3 regions of the Paenibacillus sp. Y301 genome follow, and region 1 is predicted to be linked to each of the others. Evidence: riboswitches for the same ligand, from Rfam matches in the RefSeq annotation. Region 1 holds a riboswitch; each other region holds the start of a gene.
What was found. Region 1 has a riboswitch for cyclic di-AMP ahead of AC1D69_RS24050 (C40 family peptidase). Riboswitches for the same ligand answer to the same signal wherever they lie in the genome.

Region 1 (4,286 bases):
TTACACAAGAGGCATGGAAATACGGCTCACAAGACATTTACGCCCAGAATGTATATTATCGCGGCAAACTAGTGCTAAAAGGCATAGAGCGGCAAGTAGGGAACCAGACGATGAATAAAATTATGGCTACCTATACCAAGAAGTATCGATTTGGTCATCCCTCCACACGAGACTTTCAAAAAGTTGTGGAACAAGTTACACGCAAATCGTGGCAAACCTATTTCAATCAATATGTCTATGGCAAGCAAATGACAGACTTCGCCATAGATGACATCACCGTACAGAAAAAGGAGAGTAGTTCAGGAACCATATACGATTCAAATGTGACCGTTAGTCGACAAGATGGTAATTATCCTAATATCCCCATCCTTTTTACATTTGCAGATGGTCATACCCTCAAGAAAGTATGGAAGGGAAATGGAGATATCGCTCAATTTAAGCTCCAATACAAGTCGCCCCTATCCTGGGCCATGATTGATCCTCAATATACACTTGTGTTAGAGAACAAATATATCAACAACTATTTAAAGGCGGATCTCGACGTCAAGAAGGTATCCCGCTGGAATATTAGTGTCACCAAGTTAGTGGAAACACTGCTTGGAAGTCTATCCTGGTGAGGTGAGAGACGGTGAGGAGCAATATCGCCCATGGTTGGAAAGGTCTAAAAAATCAATTCTACGTCGTCATCATTCTATTTCTGTACCACTTGCTATTCGGATACTTTCTATACCGTTTGGTGAATTCGGCGGTAGTACCGCTACTTCAACGCTATCCTGATCCACCCCCCAATGAATTAAGTCAGATCTTATTCTATGTCGAAGGACAGATGGGCCTTGCCCATAGCCACACGGTTCATAACTATCTCTGGATTCTGTTAGGAATGCTACTATTACGAATGGTTCTTACTCCTTTTATTCATTCTGGTATATTTTACGGTCTCCACCAAGAACGTAAGGGAGAAATGGGTGCTTTCTTCTTTCAAGGCATGAAGCGTCATTGGAAACCTGTCATGTTATTCTATTGGATTGAAACAGTATTAGTTCTCATTCCTGCCTATTGGTTAGTACCGAAACTGTATTCCATGGCTATGACCGGACTTATGTCCCCTGGTATATTAACTGAAGCTATCCCCTGGTTAGTTGGGTGGTACATATACGGCTATATCATCCACCAGATTGTATTGTACATGCAATTTGGCTCAACTGGAGATGTCTCTATCTTCTCATCTATATGGATATGTTTACGACATGTCCTGGCCGTGATTGGAATCTCTCTTCTCCTGGGAGGACTAAATCTACTTCTCTTTTGCTTATTCACTGGCTTTTCTCTTTTTTGGACGGGAATACTCGCGCTCATTCTGCAACAAACATATCCAGTAATATCTTGTCTATTTAAAATGTGGAACATCACCTCACAGTATAATTTGTGGGCAACCAAGCTTATAAAAAAATAAATATATATTTGCATATTATATCTTTAGCCCCCTGATACAAGAAGAAACCCACCTTTTTTGGATGAAAAAGGTGGGTTTCTTCTTGTCCTATTGTGTGGTTTAGGTTTGCCAAAGTGTAAAACCTCTGTTAAACTCATTTAGTAACAACTTTGTAATCTTTATTACGACCTCTGAAATTTATCATCGTAGTTTGTCACTTTCAGGTGCACGAAACAGCCAAATTCCTAAGCACCAGGAAACGGGGGAACCATTTTATGGGTGAATTGATCTCGAAACAGAGGGATCATAGGAGACCTTCTACCGAACCCTTAAGCTAACCTCGTAGGCATTGGAAGGGGAACAATGATTTGAAGAAGAATGTAGTCGCTACAGCCTTGAGCGTGGCTCTTGCATTGACGATAGGAACGGGTAGCGTATTTGCCGATTCAAAGATGGACTCCGTGATTGACAATACGATTGGAGTTACATATAAAACGGGTGGAACAACCGCAAATGGATTTGATTGTTCTGGCTTTACTCGTTATGTATTCTTAAAATTAGGCGTGACTTTGCCACGTCAGTCTGTTTCTCAGTACCACACAGGTACCGCTGTATCGAAAAGCCAAATGAGACCTGGCGACCTGGTGTTCTTTAACACTTCAGGAAAAGGTGTATCTCACGTCGGGATATTTGTAGGTAGTGGAAAATTTGCACATGCCTCTTCTTCACATGGGGTAATTGTTAGTTCACTTTCAGAAAGCTACTATTCTAAACGTTATGTTGGCGCAAAAAGAGTAATGAGTACTTCTAAATATCAAGCTGCAGCTTATAACTAAATATAATGTGATAAATTATTAGGACCCTTAGATGAGCTGAAGTCTCTCTAAGGGTTTCTTATATACTAAGACGTACGAAGTCAGAAAAAGTTGACGATTAACCAAAATGTTTTTTTATAGTTAAGAGTCAGTTTAATTTCCAACACATAATCCCCGCCCACTAAATACCATAATTAAACAATTAAGGACACGTATTCTAGTAATCTACCTTTATTTTGTAAAATGTTAGATAAATTCCATCAAAGTTTACAGAAACAATTGCCAAACTCCCATTCCTTTGTTACAATAAATCCAGTAAGTTTTTAGTAACAACTTTGTAATAAGTTTTGTAATCATTTAATGTTAATTATATCTGCCGAATTCCCAATTATGGGAAGTGGGGGAACCAGTCTTGGGTGAATTGATCTTGCAGCAGAGGGATCATAGGGAACCTTCAACCGAATCCTTAAGCTAACCTCGCAGGCACCGGAAGGAGTTAACTTTTTTGAAGAAGAAATTAACAACTACAGTATTAGGATTAACATTATTATTTTCAATTGGAACTGGTAGCGCTTTCGCGGATTCTACACTAGATGAGGCTATCAAACCAACAATTGGTTCTGCATATAAGGGCGGCGGAGTTAACACTAATGGATTCGACTGTTCTGGATTCACATTGTACATATTCAATAAACTAGGTATTGATTTACCTCACCAATCCGGATCTCAATTCAGTATGGGAACTGCCGTTAGTCGTAGCGATTTAAGAGAAGGCGATTTAGTTTTCTTTAATACAAGTGGCAAAGGTGTTTCACACGTTGGAATCTATGTTGGTAATGGTAAGTTTGCACATGCCTCTTCATCCAATGGTGTTATCATTAACTCACTCAGTGAATCCTATTATGTCAACCGCTATGTTGGTGCCAAAAGAATTATGAGTAATACTACGTATGAGTCTGTTGCTACAGACAAATAGTTTTTCTACAACCCGACCTGTGGATGAGATCCTTAATCTCAACTACAGGTTTTTTTATTTGTCACATTTGTACCTAACTCTCAACTGACTAAACTACTAACATGTCATCATATATTTATTCATATACTTATGATAAGTTGCCCATACTCTTCATTAACCACCCTGCTGATAAGTAAACAGTTATTACGTACAGCATTGTACATATTTATTATGAACTCCTTCATTTCATTCAAAGAAAGGAACAATCAATATGACTAACTCACCATTTATCATAACTTCTATGACCACTGAACATGCTCGTGCTATATCTGAATGGGTTTACCCACCTCCCTACAGTATTTATGGATGGATGCCCTGGAATCAGATGGAGGAGCTTCATATTGAGTTTGGAGATCCAATGCTTCGGAAGGAGCAATATGCCTCTATCATCAACTTGAATGGAGAGTTATGTGGTTTCACTCAATTCTTCCCACTAGAAGGGGTGACAAGGCTTGGTATTGGCTTACATCCTAAATTATGTGGACAGGGAATGGGAAACTTGGTTGTTCAATCTATTGTGCATGAGGCGCAACGACGGAAACCTCAAGATGAAATTGACTTAGAAGTTTTAACTTGGAATATACGTGCTATTAAGGCATACCAAAAGGCAGGGTTTGAAATTACAGACACATATGAACGCATGACTCCAGATGGGAGCAAACCATTTTATTGCATGGTTTATAGTAATACCTGCGATAACCATGATAAATAGCACATATTCTACTGATTATCGCAACAAATATTGGAATTTAATTCTCTTTTTTGACACAAATGCTTCCAGTTCCGCTATAATATAATCATCAGCTTAATAGCTTACATAGAAAGGACGAAAAAGATGCAAAAGTATATCATGAGCGGTTTCTTTTTTACTGCCTGTGTTGTAGCCATTGTACTTATGTTTACACTTCCTGGTAAAGAGCAAGTAGCAGAGGAAGCGAAACCTAGCATGCCTGAAGTTGTATTAGATGCTACTGTAGCCGAGTCTACTATTAAAGCAAATTGCATAAGTTGCCACGGGGATCAA
Region 2 (4,286 bases), on a different contig from region 1:
ATGACGATTGTATCCCACCGCTCGCTCAGCTCCGCAAATAAATCCTTCATCCCCTCGGAGCCCAGTAATTCAGCCGGATCTGGTGAGATAGGCCCAGAAGTCAGCACAGAAAGTCCCCTTGAATATTTTATAGAATGAATGCAATCTTCCAGCCGAGTTTGATCAACCAGAATGCTGCTCAACCCAACCGAATTGGGAAGATCAAATGCCTTATGTACGGTTGGCGTACGCAGGTCCCCATCCATCAGTAACACAGACCTACCGGTCTCTGCCATCGATATAGCTAGGTTCATGGCCAATGTCGACTTCCCTTCCTCTGGAAGAGAGCTTGTGACTAATAACGACCGAATTTCTCCACCTACTCGGGTATAGCGAATATTGGATCGAATAGTTCGAAAAATAGATGCATTAGCTGATTTCGGTTGTTCCAGGCAATATAGCTTTGGCACTCTCTTCTTCATGTCTAATAACTCCTTCAACTGATTTAGCTTTCGTCCGTACCCGCCGTTTACGTAACTTCAATTTACCCACCGTACCTAGAAGAGGAAGTTGCAGATCAAGCTGAATGTCTTTGGCGCTGTTCACGGTCTTATCCATCAATTCCTTTAAAATAGAAATGGCGATCCCGGCAATCAGCGCTAGTCCAAATGCGACCACCAAATTGAATAGTGGCTTAGGCGATATAGCCTCGGTAGGAACCTTCGCCCGGTCGAGAAGTACAACATTCTCTACCCCCATAATGGATTGTATATTCCCGTTGAATGCCTCCCCGAAACCATTCGCGATATCCGTTGCCTGTTGTGCGTTCGAGTCCGTCACAATAACGGTTGTTAACAGTGACTCACTATTGGTTCTTGTCTTGACATGTTCGAGCAGTTTTTCCGGTGTCATCTTTAATTCGAGCCTTCTAACGACTTCTTCCGCTATCCTACTGCTTCGGATGATCTCCCCGTAAGTTGTTACCAGCTTTTGTCCTGCCATGATGTCATTAATTGCTTTCTCTTGCCTGTCCCCCTGAATAAGAATAGACGCTGTTGCCTCGTATTTCGGTTTCAACACATAATAGCTGACGAAACTGGCGAGTCCCATCGCAGTAATACACAACACAATGATAAACAGCAACCTACGTTTCACTAGTTTCAAAATGCTCCCTAGTTCGAACTCCATCGATTATTTCTCCTAACTAGTTAATGTATTTCTATCCTCTATAAAAATATGATTGTATATTCATATTCTCTTTCTCCCAACATATGTCCAAAGCATGATGAAAAATTTAAATTTTTCGGATTATACTAGTGAAAGGATAACTCTATCTCCCTTTTACCATGTTAGTAATCCAGATAAAAAAAAAGACCGAGAACCCATATTTCTGGTTCTCGGTCTCTTTCTTATCTTAATCTCTAAAACATTCTATTTAATTACATACAATTTAATTTGTTGAAACCCGAATGAACTTACGCTTTTCTGGCTTCCAGGAATAAATATATCAATTCGATTACCCTTGATAGCAGAACCTGCGTCGGTTGCTGTAGCAATAAAGGCATCGTTAGGAAGATTACTATGATTATGTCCAGTAACTAATACTTTCGTTCCCATAGGAATAACATTAGGATCTACTGCAATCGTACCTAGTTTAAGAGGATTTCCGAAATAATCAACGGCTCCCCATTTCCCATTTTCACTTGCAGCAGCTGAGTATGCTGTAGCTTTGACCTGAACTGTTTTACTATAGCTAAAGGTTTTACCCCAAGCTTCTACTACTTTCTGATCTGAAGATACGACTAGGTTAGAATCTGCCGATTTCACAGGAGCAGCGGATGCTGTGTTCTGCACCGTTGGTATGTTTAATTTCATTCCAACATGGATATTGTTTGCTTTCACATTCGGATTGGCATTGATCAACTTATCAAGATTTACACCATATTGTTGAGATAGTTTGTAGAACGTATCTCCGTCTTTGGTGATATGTACAGCATCAGCATGAATCGGTGTATTTTGAACGACCAATGCGACACCCATCGCCGCTACTATCATTTTCATTTTTCTGAATTTCATTGTGTTATGTTCCTCCTTGTTTTTAATGCCTGCGAAGTTAGCTGTCGGATTCGGATTGGGAGTCAACCCTACGCACACGAACTTGTGCGATTCACCCCAAGGTGCGAAGAACGGTTACCCGTTGTTCTTGTACACGCCTATTACATCCCCCACACTTTCTCTTTGAAAGTTTTGGCTCAACAAATATATCACAATTTTGTAACCAGAAAATATGTAATAATTGACAACAGTACTTTAACAACAGAGAATCGCGACTTTTTCGCACAAAAAAACAGACGTAATAATGACTAATATGTCACTTTTACGCCTGCTTAATTACACTTTAATTCATGAGTTTAGTTCAAGTCTACTTTACAATACTTTACTAAGAAATTCCTTGGTACGTATGTTCTTAGGATTACCAAATACCTCTTCAGGTGAACCCTGCTCCGAAATGCGACCTTCGTCTATGAATAGAATCCGATCCCCAACTTCACGTGCGAATCCCATTTCATGGGTCACAATGACCATCGTCATGCCTTCGAAGGCAAGTTTCTTCATAACTTCGAGAACCTCGCCTACCATTTCAGGATCTAGTGCCGAAGTTGGCTCATCAAACAACATGACGTGAGGTTGCATCGCCAGTGCGCGTGCAATCGCTATACGCTGTTTCTGTCCACCTGATAGTTGATTAGGGTATACATCCTTTTTGTCCGACAAGCCGACGGTTTGCAAAAGGTTCTCAGAAATGAGATCAGCTTCAGCTGCAGACTGCTTTTTAACCGTAAGTGGGGCTATCGTAATATTTTGGCCCACGGTTTTATGTGGAAAAAGGTTAAAGTTCTGGAACACCATTCCCATTTTTTCACGCGTTGCATTGATATCATGATTCGGAGCCGTAATAGACTCCCCTTCGAACAGAATCTCACCAGATGTCGGTTGCTCAAGTAGATTTAGACAACGAAGTAAGGTACTTTTACCAGAACCAGAAGGACCAATGACAACGACGACTTCACCTTTATTGACGAACAAATCGATCCCCTTGAGAATGTCTACTTTTCCATATGATTTATGAAGATCTTTAACGGTTATCACTAGCACTCAACTTCCTTTCAACGCGATTCAGAATCTTAGATAAAGTAAATGTCAGTACAAAATAAATGGCCGCAGCAATAATGAATGGGCTAAGACCTTGATACGTTATGTTCTTAACTACACCTGCTTGGTACATAATATCTACCATCCCAATAACCGAGATGATCGATGATTCTTTAATAATGGTAATGAATTCGTTACCGATCGCTGGAAGAACAGCTTTAAATGCTTGAGGCAAAATAATATGACGCATCGCCGTTCCACGTCGCATTCCAAGTGACCGAGCAGCTTCCATCTGTCCTCGATCCACACCTTGAATCCCTGCTCTAAATATCTCAGCTAGATAAGCAGAACTATTGATGGATAATGTGATAATACCGGACTGTAGCGGTGAAAAGTTAATCCCTAACGTTAAAGCTAGTCCGTAATGGATGATCATGAGCTGCACAAGCATAGGAGTACCACGCAATATCTCTACATATGCTGTTCCTAACCACTTCACAATTCGAATATTTGTCATCCGTAATAAAGAAATGAATAATCCAATAATGAAACCAAATAATACTCCTAGTGCGGATAATAAGAGGGTATATCCGATCCCTTTTGCATAGTAGCTACGATATTCCCAAGCCGTAGTAAAAATATTTCCTGAATCCTCTTTCAGATCCGCGTTACCTGCTGCTAATAGACTTGCTTCTTTAACCATTTCATCAATAGCACCTTCACTCTTCATGCGAGCAAGCGATTCATTAACGGCATTCAGAAGCTCAACATTCCCCTTCTTAATACCAATGGCTGCTTGGGACTCAGAATTATCTGGGACAGCTTCGGATAGAACCATCTCTGAGTCAAGATAACCTTGAGCTACCGTGTCTTCTACAATAACAGCATTAACACGTTTCGTCTGAAGCTGTAATATGATATCTGGGATTTTATCCAAAGAAGTCAGTTGTGCACCTGGAATGCTTTGGCCAATTCCTTCTTGAATGGAACCCTTTTGGACACTAATTTTCTCGTTCTCAAAATCCTTCATGGTTGGATATTTATCTTTATCTTCTGCTCTAACGATCATAACCTGTTGCGCTTTATAATAGTTATCAGAGAAATCGATGCTTCTACGACGTTCTTCTGTTGGTGTCATTCCTGAGATAACAAAG
Region 3 (4,286 bases), on a different contig from region 1:
AACGTTAGACTTAATCCCGTCAGTCCCTCGGCTTCCAAGGCGGGCAACATATTTAATGTGCTTAGCATGGAGACAATGAAATAGAATGAACTCAGGAATATTCCTCGAACAAAAGAGGTATGCTTTCTCGTTATTGCGCTATATACAATAGCAAGTATGCCAAGCGCTAAAGTGAGGAGTCCATATCCGAGCATGGTCATCCAAACGGCTTTGGTGTGTTCTTTTTCTACATAAGATGTATGTTCTGACGGAATCGAAAAGGAAGGTTCAAAGGAGACGATCCTGTCTGATCCGAAAGTGAACTTCAATTGTAATACGGCCTCGCCAATCGTAGTATTTAAGTCCGAATAGGTAAGGGTCGATTTTTTATTTTCTGTGATCTGGAGAGTCTTTGAATCATATCCTAATTGGGTTAGCCATTGTTCTGCAAGTCTTACATTATTTGTTGTACTGATCGATTCCTCTGTAGGTTCAATAAGGGGCGAGTTCTTCTTCTGAGAAAAGGATACGATATCTCCTGTATTCATATGTACATCTATATTAAGGTAGTTATTGGTATTACCTTCTTTCAGACGGACGCGGTAAACTTCGGTTGGATATTTATGATCGAAAGTAGTATTGTATTTCTCCATTAACTTCTCTTTAGATAAATAACCATATAAATCTGAGTCAGATTGATAGGTGACCAAAGTATCATCGGGTTGACTCAATACATGAATGTGAAGTTGTGACTCAGCATATTGTGTGGCCGCGATTCTTGCTTGATCCTTAGTGATTAATTCTTTGCTTGGTTGCTCCAGTGTATCGGATGCGGTGCTGGGGAATACTTGCAATATCATAAACAGAATCAGACCGATAACCCCACATAGACCGAGAACCTTATAGTTGATATTAAGTTTCAAAGGTTGTCCCGTAGAATTCATTTAATTTCCTCCTAAAAGTTTTTGAGCGCTACTTCTTAGAATTACTTCGTAAAAACTTACATCGAAAGCATAAACTTAAAGTTTTTGAGCGTTACTCCTTGGTAATACTTCGTAAAAACTTACATCGAAAGCATAAACTTAAAGTTTTTGAGCGCTACTCCTTGGTAATACTTCGTAAAAACTTACATCGAAAACATAAACTTCGTTAGATGCTCTTATAAGTAACGATAACATAGCATAGCTTCTAGCGGTAAATCCAGCAAATGTAACTCGAAATGGTGCAAAGCAGATGAATAAGAAGGTAATCATACTTATGGAGAGAGAACCACTGTTCTGATACGTTCTTTCGCTTATATTTAACCCATATCCAGTCATTTGTCCAGAAAATCAATTTGTACAGTTACTGGATAAAGATTATAATCGGAATGCAATTTAATAATGCGCCAAATTTTCATATGAAATACGGGGGAACCATTTCTTGTAGAGACGATTTAGTCTATCTACTTGTGGGGTGAATTTCGTTGTTGAATGAACGAATAGGGTAAGCTGTGCATACCCGAATCCGTCAGCTAACCTCGTAGGCGATATGCAAGCAGGAACCAACCGAGAGGCATTGGATTTCCAGTGTCTTTTTTTGTTGATTTAAAAAGGGGTGAAGCGTGTGAAATGGAAGTATAGTTGGTTCAGATTATCCCCTCCACAAATTCTAGTTATTGGTTTCGCTACCATTATACTACTGGGAACGGTATTGTTAACCTTACCCATATCGAATACGACGGGTAAACCCCTCGCCTTCATTGATGCATTGTTTACAGCAACATCAGCGACTTGCGTTACGGGCTTAGTCGTGCAGGACACGGGGACGTTCTTCAGCACATTTGGGCAAGTGGTCATTATTATGCTCATTCAGGTGGGCGGACTTGGATTTATGACGATGGCTACGTTATTCGCCTTTCTGTTGAAACGGAAGATATCCCTACGTGACCGTTTGCTCCTTCAAGAAGCGATGAATCAGGGCTCAATGGAAGGAATAGTACGACTGATTCGAAAAGTATTACTCTTTTCTCTTATTATCGAAGGATCAGCTGCTGTTCTGTTAACTGTAAGATGGGCAGTAGATATGCCCTTTGGAAAAGCTTTATATTTTGGTATTTTTCATGCCATTTCAATGTTTAACAATGCTGGATTTGATCTATTCGGTGACTTCCGTAGCCTTACAGGTTATGTATATGATCCAATCGTCAACTTTGTGGTGATGTTCCTTATTGTATCTGGAGGAATTGGATTCATTGTTCTATCTGACATGGTCGATTTCCGAAAGACGCGTAGGATATCTTTACATTCAAAAGTAGTACTATCCATGACAGCCTTTCTAATCGTGTTCGGAGCCATTGTTATATTTGTATTCGAGTATTCTAATCCAAGAACATTAGGGTCGTTAAATTGGGGTGGCAAAATCCTTGGCTCCCTCTTCCAATCGGTTACACCAAGAACTGCAGGTGCGAATACGCTTGATCTGGGTAATATGAGACAGGCATCTCAATTCTTTATGATTATACTTATGTTCATTGGGGCTTCTCCAGGATCTACTGGAGGTGGGATCAAGACAACAACGTTTACGCTTATTATTGGTGCTGTGATCTCCATGTTACGTGGACGAGATGACATCGTATTGTTTCGCTACCGGTTTGCGCAAGAACGTATATTTAAAGCGCTCACGATTACACTAGTTGCACTTTTGCTTGTAATGAGTGTAGCGATGATACTTTCTACGACAGAAGACAGTAGTTTTCTAATGATATTGTATGAGACAACTTCTGCATTTGGTACAGTAGGGTTAACGATGGGATTAACCACACATCTGACCTTAGCGGGTAAAATTCTGATAAGTCTAACGATGTTTGCAGGTCGCCTTGGACCACTTACACTGGCATATGCACTGGGTCCGAAGAAAGGCAAAGAGTTATATCGTCATCCAGAGGGTAAAATTATTATAGGGTAGAAGAGAAATTGAGATGATTAAAGGAGTATTGAAAGAGAGATGAAGAAACAGCAGTTTGTCGTTATTGGATTGGGGCGGTTCGGGTCTTCTATTGCTCAAGAACTTATGGCACTGAATTATGAAGTGCTAGGGATCGATCGAAATGAAGAGATTGTAAGTGATATGAGTGAGTTACTGACGTATGCTGTTGTGGCAGATGCCTCAGATGAAGAAGTGCTGAAATCGTTAGGTGTTCGTAATTTCGATTGTGGTATTGTGGCTATCGGAGAAGACATCCAGACGAGTATTCTTGCAACCATACTGCTCAAAGATTTAGGAGTAACGACAGTCGTTGCTAAAGCGATCTCTGTTCTTCACGGAAGAGCATTGGAGAAACTAGGAGTAGATCGAGTAGTGTACCCTGAGCGAGATATGGGCATTCGGGTTGCACATCAACTGGTAACTCCGAACTTACTGGATTATATTGAACTTTCGAAAGATTACAGCATTGTAGAGATGAACGCTCCGTTATGTCTTGATGGTAAGACACTCACAGAGATAAATATTCGTACTAGATTTGGCTGTAGCATCGTGGCTTTGCATAGATCAACTGGCATTATTGTGGCGCCTACAGCAATGGATCAGGTTCGAGCAGGCGATATTATGGTCATTATCGGGTCTAACGAGAATATTGAAAATTTTGAGAATGAACTCATGGATGACAATTAAATAGGAATAGAACCACTTTCGGTAGAGGTAGCTAATTTCTCAAAAAAATGCGAACGTAAAACACAGAGAAGGTCAAGGAGATTATCCTTGACCTTCTCTGTGTTTCTTTTTTTGGTGAAATCATAAAAATCATAAATCTAGGCGATTAAATAAGGATTCTGTTTCTTCGATCCATTGCCGTGCAGCCTTACTTAACTCGGTATATTCACCATAGATTAAGGATGTCGTTCGTCGTGTTTCTTTGAGATCAGGGATATGAATAACTTTGAGATCATTATCGTCAATAAGTTGTTGATGTAGATAAGATTTGGGTAATAATGTTACAGCTTTACAAGTAGGTAATAAGCGGACAATCGCTTCAAACGAGTCGATCTCCATTCGAATATCAGGCATAATACCCGTATTCTCAAATAAGTCGTCCATTAATTTACGATACCATGTCCCACTTGAGAAAATAATCATGGGTGTCTCATGTAAATCGTTCATATGAATGGCTGGTGATTCGGCAAGGGGGTGTTGTCTTGGTAGAACTAATTCCAAGTGATCTTCAAATAAAGGGATACAGTTTAAGCCTCTTTCGTGGATGGATGAAGCAACAATTCCAACGTCGATCTTCTTCTCACGGAGTGCTGAAACAATTTCATGCGTTCTAC

Region 2: it holds a riboswitch for cyclic di-AMP, as region 1 does, so the genes downstream of both, AC1D69_RS16345 (3D domain-containing protein) here and AC1D69_RS24050 (C40 family peptidase) in region 1, are expected to answer to the same signal.
Region 3: it holds a riboswitch for cyclic di-AMP, as region 1 does, so the genes downstream of both, AC1D69_RS05730 (TrkH family potassium uptake protein) here and AC1D69_RS24050 (C40 family peptidase) in region 1, are expected to answer to the same signal.

What each region holds. Positions count from the first base shown of each region.
Region 1 is NZ_JCAIUL010000024.1:16,093-20,378, reverse strand. It holds gene AC1D69_RS24060 (M1 family metallopeptidase) at 1-617, shown strand, start outside; gene AC1D69_RS24055 (hypothetical protein) at 629-1,453, shown strand; cyclic di-AMP (ydaO/yuaA leader) riboswitch at 1,658-1,796, shown strand; gene AC1D69_RS24050 (C40 family peptidase) at 1,801-2,268, shown strand; cyclic di-AMP (ydaO/yuaA leader) riboswitch at 2,612-2,748, shown strand; gene AC1D69_RS24045 (C40 family peptidase) at 2,753-3,223, shown strand; gene AC1D69_RS24040 (GNAT family N-acetyltransferase) at 3,474-3,974, shown strand; gene AC1D69_RS24035 (c-type cytochrome) at 4,098-4,286, shown strand, end outside.
Region 2 is NZ_JCAIUL010000009.1:84,805-89,090, forward strand. It holds gene AC1D69_RS16335 (CpsD/CapB family tyrosine-protein kinase) at 1-461, opposite strand, end outside; gene AC1D69_RS16340 (YveK family protein) at 409-1,167, opposite strand; gene AC1D69_RS16345 (3D domain-containing protein) at 1,411-2,055, opposite strand; cyclic di-AMP (ydaO/yuaA leader) riboswitch at 2,067-2,242, opposite strand; gene AC1D69_RS16350 (amino acid ABC transporter ATP-binding protein) at 2,407-3,129, opposite strand; gene AC1D69_RS16355 (ABC transporter substrate-binding protein/permease) at 3,116-4,286, opposite strand, start outside.
Region 3 is NZ_JCAIUL010000002.1:482,372-486,657, forward strand. It holds gene AC1D69_RS05725 (CPBP family intramembrane glutamic endopeptidase) at 1-923, opposite strand, end outside; cyclic di-AMP (ydaO/yuaA leader) riboswitch at 1,355-1,521, shown strand; gene AC1D69_RS05730 (TrkH family potassium uptake protein) at 1,585-2,925, shown strand; gene AC1D69_RS05735 (potassium channel family protein) at 2,965-3,633, shown strand; gene AC1D69_RS05740 (LysR family transcriptional regulator) at 3,763-4,286, opposite strand, start outside.